One region of the Mesorhizobium sp. M0698 genome, then DNA from elsewhere that is predicted to be linked to it. Evidence: riboswitches for the same ligand, from Rfam matches in the RefSeq annotation. Region 1 holds a riboswitch; the other holds the start of a gene.
The links. Region 1 has a riboswitch for S-adenosylmethionine ahead of metX (homoserine O-acetyltransferase MetX). Riboswitches for the same ligand answer to the same signal wherever they lie in the genome.

Region 1 (4,413 bases):
GACATCGGTGAGGATGGCGCCCTTCTTCAGCGCCGGCGCGATCTCTGCGGCGACCGTGCCTGAAGAGCCGACCGGCACCGAAACGATAACCAGATCAGCATCGCCAACCGCCTCTTTCGCATCCGTCGTATAGGTGTCGCCAAGGTCGAGTTGGCTCGCGCGTGCCAGCGTCGCGTCGCTGCGCGTCGAAATCGCGACTTGGCCGGCGAGTCCCTCGCGGCGGATGACGCGGGCCAGCGACGAGCCGATCAGGCCGATGCCGACCAGCGCGATCTTTTCGAACATCGGTGAGGTCATGGTGTTCTAGCTTTTCAGGAATGTCGCGAGTGCTGCGACAACGCCGCGATTGGCCTCTTCGGTGCCGATGCTCATGCGCAGCGCGCTCGGAAAACCGTAGCCGGAAACGCGCCGCAATATGTAGCCGCGCGCACTGAGGTAGTCGTCGGCGGCCGCCGCCGAATGCTTTTTGTCCTCGGGAAAGTGGATGAGGATGAAATTGCCTACGCTCGGCGTCACCCGCAGCCCGAGCTCGCTTAGTTGCTCGCTCAGCCAGGCTAGCCAGGTCTCGTTGTGCGCGACGCTGCGTTCGATATGGGCGCGGTCGTGGATCGCCGCGATGCCGGCCTCGATCGCCGTCGCATTGACGTTGAAAGGCCCGCGCACGCGGTTGATCGCGTCGATGACGTGCATTGGCGCATACATCCAGCCGATCCGCGCCCCGCCCAGGCCCAATTTGGAGAAAGTGCGGGTCATGACCACGTTTTCCGCGCTGCCCACCAACTCGACGCCGGCTTCATAATCGTTTCGCCGGACATATTCGGCGTAAGCTGCATCCAGCACCAGAAGCACGTTTCGCGGCAGGCCGGCATGCAGGCGGCGCACCTCCTGGAACGGCACGTAGGTGCCGGTTGGATTGTTTGGATTGGCAAGGAAGATGATCCGGGTAGCCGGCGTCACCGCGGCGAGGATCGCATCGATGTCGGCGCGCTCATCGGTCTCCTTGACCGTTACCGGGACGGCACCGGCCGACTGTATGTAGATCTTGTAGACCATGAAGCCGTGTTCGGTGATGATGGCTTCGTCGCCGGGTGCGAGATAGGTCTGCGCCAGCAGGCCTAGAATCTCGTCGGAGCCGTTGGAGCAGACGATGTTCGCCGGGTTGAGCCCGTGCACCTCGGCGATCGCTTCCCTCAGGCGCCTGGCGCTGCCGTCGGGATAGACCGCGAGCTTGTCGGCGACCGCGCGCGCGGCCTCAATCGCCTTTGGCGAAGGACCGAGCGGGTTCTCGTTCGCCGACAATTTATGGACCTTGGCGACACCTTCAGGCGCCGCGCTCTTGCCGGGCACATAGGCTTCAATGTCCATGATGCCGGCGCGGGGCCTTGGACGTGTCTGATCCGGTGTCTGGCTCATTCCATGAAATCCGTCGAGGATGCCTCCATCCGGAGGCCGCAGCGGAAATACAAGCCGTGGCCCGGAATGTCGAGGGGCGGCAATTCGGGATCAAGAACTTGCCGTTGACGAACCCACGCGCGAGTCATAGAAGAGCATCGACAGTTCCGTGGTGATTTGGCCGGTCGGCTTGCAGCCACGTTAAACAACTTGCTAAAGGGCCGTTTGCATCTTGTAACCGGCTTTGCGAAGGCATGGCCGGTTTTTTGTTGCCCTGACTGGCTGTTGCCCGGACCGGTGGACAACGGAAGGCCGGGCAAGGAGATGTGATGGTCGCTTTGCGCGCTCGAAAAACCAACAACGAGGCCGACCAGCCGTCGAGCCCGGTGTTGCGTTTCGGCGCCGACAAGCCGCTCAAGCTCGACGCCGGCACGCTGCTGTCGCCGTTCCAGATCGCCTACCAGACCTACGGCACGCTCAACGACGCGCGCTCCAACGCCATCCTCGTCTGCCATGCGCTGACCGGCGACCAGCACGTCGCCAACACCAATCCGGTGACCGGCAAGCCGGGCTGGTGGGAGGTGCTGATCGGCCCCGGCAAGATCATCGACACCGACCGTTTCTTCGTCATCTCGTCAAACGTCATCGGCGGCTGCCTCGGCTCCACCGGCCCCGCCTCGACAAGTCCCGCCACAGCCAAGCCCTACGGGCTCGACCTACCAATCATCACCATCCGCGACATGGTGCGGGCGCAGTTGATGCTGGTCGAGCATTTCGGCATCGAACAGCTGTTCAGCGTGCTTGGCGGCTCGATGGGCGGCATGCAGGTGCTGCAATGGGCCTCCAGCTATCCCGAGCGCGTCTTCTCGGCGCTGCCGATCGCCACCGGCGCCCGCCATTCCTCGCAGAACATCGCCTTCCACGAGGTCGGCAGGCAGGCGGTGATGGCCGACCCCGATTGGCACGGTGGCAAGTATTTCGAGCATGGCAAGCGGCCGGAAAAGGGGCTGGCGGTGGCGCGCATGGCCGCCCACATCACCTATCTGTCGGAAGCAGCGCTGCACCGCAAGTTCGGCCGCAACCTGCAGGACCGCGAAGCGCTGACCTTCGGTTTCGATGCCGACTTCCAGATCGAGAGCTATCTGCGCCATCAGGGCATGACCTTCGTCGATCGCTTCGATGCCAACTCCTATCTCTACATGACCCGCGCAATGGACTATTTCGATCTCGCCGCCGACCATGGCGGCCGGTTGGCCGATGCCTTCGCCGGCACCAAGACGCGCTTCTGCCTGGTTTCGTTCACCAGCGACTGGCTGTTCCCGACCGAAGAGAGCCGCTCGGTCGTGCACGCGCTGAACGCGGCCGGCGCTTCGGTCTCGTTCGTCGAGATCGAGACCGACCGCGGCCACGACGCCTTTCTGCTCGACGAGCCGGAACTGTTCGCCGCCATCAAAGGCTTCATCGCCTCGGCCGCTCGGGCGAGAGGGCTCGGCGCATGACCCCGAAAAGTTGCAGGCTGTTCGGATCAGGACCATGCGCCAGGCATCAGCGCATGACCCCGAAAAGTTGCAGACTTTTCGGATCAGGATCATGCGCCAGGCAGGAGGCGAACGCATGAGCGTCAACCGCGCCCAGCGCGTCGACCTGGAAGTCGTCGCCGATCTCATCCCGCCGCAGTCGCGGGTGCTGGATGTCGGTTCCGGCGACGGCCTGCTGCTCGAATTGCTGCAGGCGACCAAGAAGGTCGATGGCCGCGGCATGGAGCTTTCGCAGCGCGGCGTCAACGAATGCGTGGCGCGTGGCCTGTCGGTCATCCAGGGCGATGCCGACAAGGATCTCCAATTCTATCCCGACAAGGGCTTCGACTTCGTCGTCTTGTCGCAGACCTTGCAGGCGACCCGCAATCCGAAGCTGGTGCTCGACGAACTGCTCCGGATCGGCAACCGCGCCATCGTCTCATTCCCGAATTTCGGCCACTGGCGGGTGCGCTTTTCGCTACTGTTCAACGGCCGCATGCCGGTGACCAGGGACCTGCCCTATTCCTGGTACGACACGCCGAACATCCATTTCTGCACCATTCGCGATTTCGTCAATCTGTGCGACGAGCTTGGCGCGACGGTGGAAAAGGCGACCGCGCTCGACGCCAATGGCCAGCGGATCGGCTTCTCGATGCCGTGGTGGTTCTGGAATTTTTTCGGCCAGCAGGCGGTGTTTCTGCTGAAACGATAAGAGCCAATCGTGGCAGATCGTCCCTCTATTCGAGAACGTCGGTGGCCTTGTGCGGGTGCTGGACGCCGTCGACGAAGACCACGTCGGACTGGGAATTGCCGGTGCGCAGCGGCAATATCTCCTGATAGGCGGGCGAGTCGTACCATGCACGTGCCTGCTGCCGGTTGGGAAACTCGATGACTATGAGATAGCCCGGCCAGGTGTTTTCAACGACTTCCACCTCGCTGCCATGCACAATGAAGCGCCCGCCAAACGGCTCCAGCGTGGCATCGATCTTCTGCAAATATTCGACGATTTGCGGCCCCGGCGTGACCTGGCGCATATGGGCGACGGCATAGGTGGTCATGGCTGTACTCCTAGTGGTCGAAGCCGAACCACCGGCTTGATAGGAGCAATTTGCCGAGGCCTTGCGCGCTGGTCGATTACCCCCGAGGTAATGAAGCTGAATACAAAACTGGCGCGCCGTTGCCGTTGCTGCTCCGAGCTGCCTTTGCACGAGCTCTGCCGTCACCTGAAAAATATTTTCCGCCTGGCACCGATGATTTCCACCCACCTGCGCTGTCCTTATCGATGAGCGCGCCTGGATGGTCCGGCGGCCGGGAACGAGAGGTGATCTATGGGATCGTTGCAAAATCAGAATGTCGTCGTCGTCGGAGGCAGCCGTGGTGTCGGCCGCTCGATCGCGGAGGCCGCTCTCAAGGAGAAAGCGACGGTGCTGGCCGTTGCCCGCGGAAAACAGGCCCTGGCGCAATTTGCCTGGGAGGTCTCGGGCGTGAAGACGCTCGCGGTCGA
Region 2 (4,413 bases), on a different contig from region 1:
GAACTTCGACGCTCAGCGCAGTTTGATCAACGATGCGCGTCATCTCCTTGCCCGACTCGAGCGCAGGTGCCGAAAAACAATGTCATTTAAGTGACACATGACAATGATGGTGTGCAGGCTTGTGCCGGGCGACTCAGCGTTCTGTCGAATTGTTGAAAACGGCCGTCATGCGGCCGGCACTTCTGGAGTGACCAGATCTCGATGGAACCGACATTCGCAGCCGCCCTCCTTTCCATAGCCCTCCTTCTTTCAAATCTCGCCAGCATCCTGTTAGCTTCGCTGAAGCTGAAGCGACCAGGCAGGATCGCACCGCCCGCGGCCAACGCGCCGCCGGTATCGATCGTCATCCCGGCGCGCGGCGTCGAGCCGTTTGCCGAAGAGACGCTGGAGCGCGCCTTCTCACTCGACTGGCCGCGCTACGAACTCATCTTCTGCGTTGCCCATGCCGACGACCCGGTGGTCAAGCCGATCACCGCCGCAATGGCGCGCTTTCCAGCTATTCGCGCCCGTCTTCTAGTCGGTGACGACCGCATCAGCGGCAATCCAAAACTCAACAATTGCGTGAAGGGTTGGGAAGCGGCGCATTATAGCTGGGTCATCCTTGCCGATTCCAACGTGCTTATGCCGAGCGACTACGTCCAGCACCTGATGGCGGCGTGGCGGCACGACACCGGCCTCGTCTGCTCGACGCCGATCGGCTCGCGGCCGGACGGCTTCTGGGGGGAGGTCGAATGCGCCTTTCTCAACACGCTGCAGGCACGCTGGCAGTACGCCGGAGAGGCGCTCGGCCTCGGCTTCGCGCAGGGCAAGAGCATGTTGTGGAATAAGCCGATGCTCGACGCCAATGGCGGCATCTGCGCGCTTGCTGCCGAGATCGCCGAAGACGCCGCCGCGACCAAGCTGGTCAACGGGTTCGGACTGCGGGTCAATCTTGTCGCCTCGCCCTTCGAACAGCCGCTCGGCCGGCGCACGTTTGGCGAGATCTGGTCGCGGCAGGCGCGCTGGGCGCGGCTGCGCCGCGTCACCTTCGCGCTGTTCTTCGCCCCCGAGATCCTGATCGGCGCAGCGCCGCCGCTGGTGCTTGCGCTGATCGCGGCGGCTGACGCCGGCGTCAGCCTGCCGGCAACCGCCATCGCCGTGCTGGTCGCGGCCTACCTGCCGGAATGCGCCTTGGCCTCGGCCAAGGGATGGCACCTGTCGCTGCGCACCATCCTGGCGATGATGGCGCGAGACCTGATGCTTCCCGCCATTTGGGCGCGCGGATGGCTGAGCGGCGCCGTCGACTGGCGCGGCAATGTGATGACTATCCAGACCAAGCCCGTCGCGGAGCTGGAAGAGACCCCGTCCGGCGCCTGATCGGCGCGTCCCCGCTCGCCTCTATTCGGCCAGCCCTTATCCGGCAACTCTCAGTGCCTGCTCGATGTCTTCGAGCAGGTCGTCGGCGTCCTCAAGGCCAACTGACAGCCTGAGCGTTCCCGGTCCGATGCCGAGCTCGGCGCGGGCCTCATCGGTCAAGTTCTTGTGCGTCGTCGTCGCCGGATGGGTGATCAGGCTCTTGGCGTCGCCGAGATTGTTGGAAATCAGCACGACGTCGAGTGCGTTCTGGAAGGCAAAGGCCGCCTGCTTGCCGCCCTTCACATCGAGGCAAATCAGCGTCGAGCCACCCGACATCTGCTTCTTGACCACCGCCGCTTGCGGGTGGTCGGCACGGCCAGGATAGATGACACGGGCGATTTGCGGGCGCTCGGCGAGGAAATCCGCGATGCGGCCGGCACTTTCCGTTTGCTGGCGTACGCGTAGCGGCAGCGTCTCCAGGCCTTTCAGCAGCGTCCAGGCATTGAAGGGCGAGAGGCTTGGGCCGGTGTGGCGGAAATAGTCATGCAGGTTCTCGTCGATCCATTTCTTGTCCGACAGAACGATGCCGCCAAGACAGCGCCCCTGGCCGTCAATATGCTTCGTGGCCGAATAGACGACGATGTGGGCGCCGAGCTGCAGGGGTTTCTGCTGCAAGGGCGTAGCGAAGACATTGTCGACGATCAGCCTGGCGCCGATCGAATTGGCAAGTGCCGCGACGGCGGCGATGTCGATCACCTCCAGCGTCGGATTGGTCGGGCTTTCCAGAAAGAACAGTTTGGTGTTCGGCTTGACCGCCTTTTCCCAATTGGCGATGTCGGTGCCGTCGACCAGCGTTGCCTCAATGCCGTATTTCGGCGCCAGCGTCTCGACCACCCAGCGGCAGGAGCCGAACAGCGCGCGCGCCGCGACGATATGGTCGCCCGCCTTGGCGCTGCACAGCAGTGCTGCCGTCACCGCCGCCATGCCGGATGCCGTGGCGCGCGCGTCCTCGGCTCCTTCCAGCGCGCACATGCGTTTCTCAAACATGTCGACCGTCGGATTGGCATAGCGCGAATAGATGAAGCCCGGCTCCTCGCCCTTGAAGCGGGCCTCCGCCGCTTGCGCCGTCTCGTAGACATAGCCTTGGGTGAGATACATCGCCTCGGAGGTCTCGCCGAAGCCGGAACGCAGCGTCCCGGCATGCACGAGTGCGGTCTGAGGCTTCCAGTCGCGCTTCTTGGTCATCATTCCATCCAAACACCAAAATTGGTCCAAACAACAAAAAACCGGTCGCGAAAGTCGCAACCGGTCCATATGGCCTTGCGGCCCGACGGTCCTTTAGCGACTTGTTTAACGTGGCTGCAAGCCGACCGGCCAAATCACCACGGGATAACGAGCTTTAGACCCGCGCCACGCTTGCGTCAATTGCCGGCATGATTAAGAGGGTTGTACCAAGCAGGTGCCAAAGGCGTCCACGGTCGGACCTGCGACAGAACAAGACCTCGCCCGGCGTTCGAACGGAGCCAGACCCTTGCGGCAGACAGGCATTCTTCCCGATCAGGATATTTCCGCGCTGTTCCAGACGGGCGCGCTGAAATCGCCGCGCACGCTCGATTCCGATCAGATCCAGCCGGCCAGCCTTGACCTCAGGCTCGGCGACAAGGCCTGGCGGGTGCGTGCTTCCTTCTTGCCCGGCCCGGACTACAGGGTTGTCAACAAGCTCGACCGGCTGAAGCTGCACGAGATCAACCTCGCCGAAGGTGCCGTGCTGGAAACCGGCTGCGTCTACATCGTGCCGCTGCTCGAAAGCCTGGCGCTGCCCGCGCATATTTCCGCCTCGGCCAACCCGAAAAGCTCGACCGGACGGCTCGATATCTTCACCCGGGTAATGACCGACCGTGGCCACGAGTTCGACAAGATCGCCGCAGGCTATGAAGGTCCGCTCTATCTGGAGGTCAGCCCGCGCACTTTCCCGATCGTCGTGCGCACCGGCTCGCGGCTGTCACAGATCAGGTTCCGCACCGGCAATGCGCTCTTGTCAGAAAGCGAGCTGCACGAGTTGCACCGCGCCGAGATGCTGGTCGCCACCGAACCACCCAACATCTCAGGCGGCGGCATCGCGCTGTCGATCGACCTCGACGGCGACAAGGATGGGCTTGTCGGCTATCGCGGCAAGCACCACACCGGCCTGGTCGACGTCGACAAGCGCGCCGCGCAGGATGTCGTCGATTTCTGGGAGCCGCTCTACAAGAGCGGTGCCGGCGAGCTGGTGCTCGATCCGGACGAATTCTATATTCTGGTGTCGCGCGAGGCGGTGCATGTGCCGCCAGTCTACGCCGCCGAAATGACGCCTTTCGACCCGCTGGTCGGCGAGTTCCGCGTCCATTATGCCGGTTTCTTCGACCCGGGTTTCGGCCATTCGGCGTCGGGCGGCACCGGCAGCCGGGCGGTGCTCGAGGTGCGCAGCCACGAAGTGCCGTTCATCCTCGATCACGGCCAGATCGTCGGACGGTTGGTCTACGAGCACATGCTGAAACGGCCGCAGGCGCTCTACGGCACAGATCTAGGCTCGAACTATCAGGCGCAGGGCCTGAAACTGTCCAAGCATTTCCGCGTCGCCCGCTGATCTTGTTCGCAGGCCATCAGCCGCGAAACAGATATTCTTTCGCGGCGCCAAGGCAGCCATGAAACTGACCGACAAAGAGCAGTTCTCGCACTGCCAATCGCTTCTTCCCCCAAAAACCTCTGGTTTGCTTCTCGTCGTCAAGTGAAGCGCTTGAGCTGGACTGCAAGGGGAACAACTGCTTGCCGAGACATCCCAGCACATGGGCTCTGGCGGAGTCGATACCGCAGGCTCTGCCATTGTCGTTCAGTCTGTCAGCGCGGAGTGCGGACGTCATGCGATCCGCGTTGCGCATCAGAAAGCTCACTTGCGATTTCGAATAGCCGGTGGCCAGAAGCCGGTCAGTCATCGACATTCGGGCTTCGCGATAGGATCTTGCGCTGCATTGTCCGGCGCTGTAAGCCGCTGGGGAGAAATAGGCGAGGAACAGGACTAAACTTACGAACACAGTGCCA

Region 2: it holds a riboswitch for S-adenosylmethionine, as region 1 does, so the genes downstream of both, NKI16_RS25080 (O-succinylhomoserine sulfhydrylase) here and metX (homoserine O-acetyltransferase MetX) in region 1, are expected to answer to the same signal.

What each region holds. Positions count from the first base shown of each region.
Region 1 is NZ_JAMYPQ010000002.1:58,666-63,078, reverse strand. It holds gene NKI16_RS04900 (prephenate/arogenate dehydrogenase family protein) at 1-297, opposite strand, end outside; gene hisC (histidinol-phosphate transaminase) at 304-1,413, opposite strand; SAM riboswitch at 1,552-1,629, shown strand; gene metX (homoserine O-acetyltransferase MetX) at 1,722-2,891, shown strand; gene metW (methionine biosynthesis protein MetW) at 3,007-3,621, shown strand; gene NKI16_RS04880 (DUF1330 domain-containing protein) at 3,647-3,967, opposite strand; gene NKI16_RS04875 (SDR family NAD(P)-dependent oxidoreductase) at 4,238-4,413, shown strand, end outside.
Region 2 is NZ_JAMYPQ010000015.1:110,226-114,638, forward strand. It holds gene NKI16_RS25075 (glycosyltransferase) at 202-1,356, shown strand; gene NKI16_RS25080 (O-succinylhomoserine sulfhydrylase) at 1,393-2,583, opposite strand; SAM riboswitch at 2,654-2,731, opposite strand; gene NKI16_RS25085 (2'-deoxycytidine 5'-triphosphate deaminase) at 2,867-3,961, shown strand; gene NKI16_RS25090 (hypothetical protein) at 3,978-4,413, opposite strand, start outside.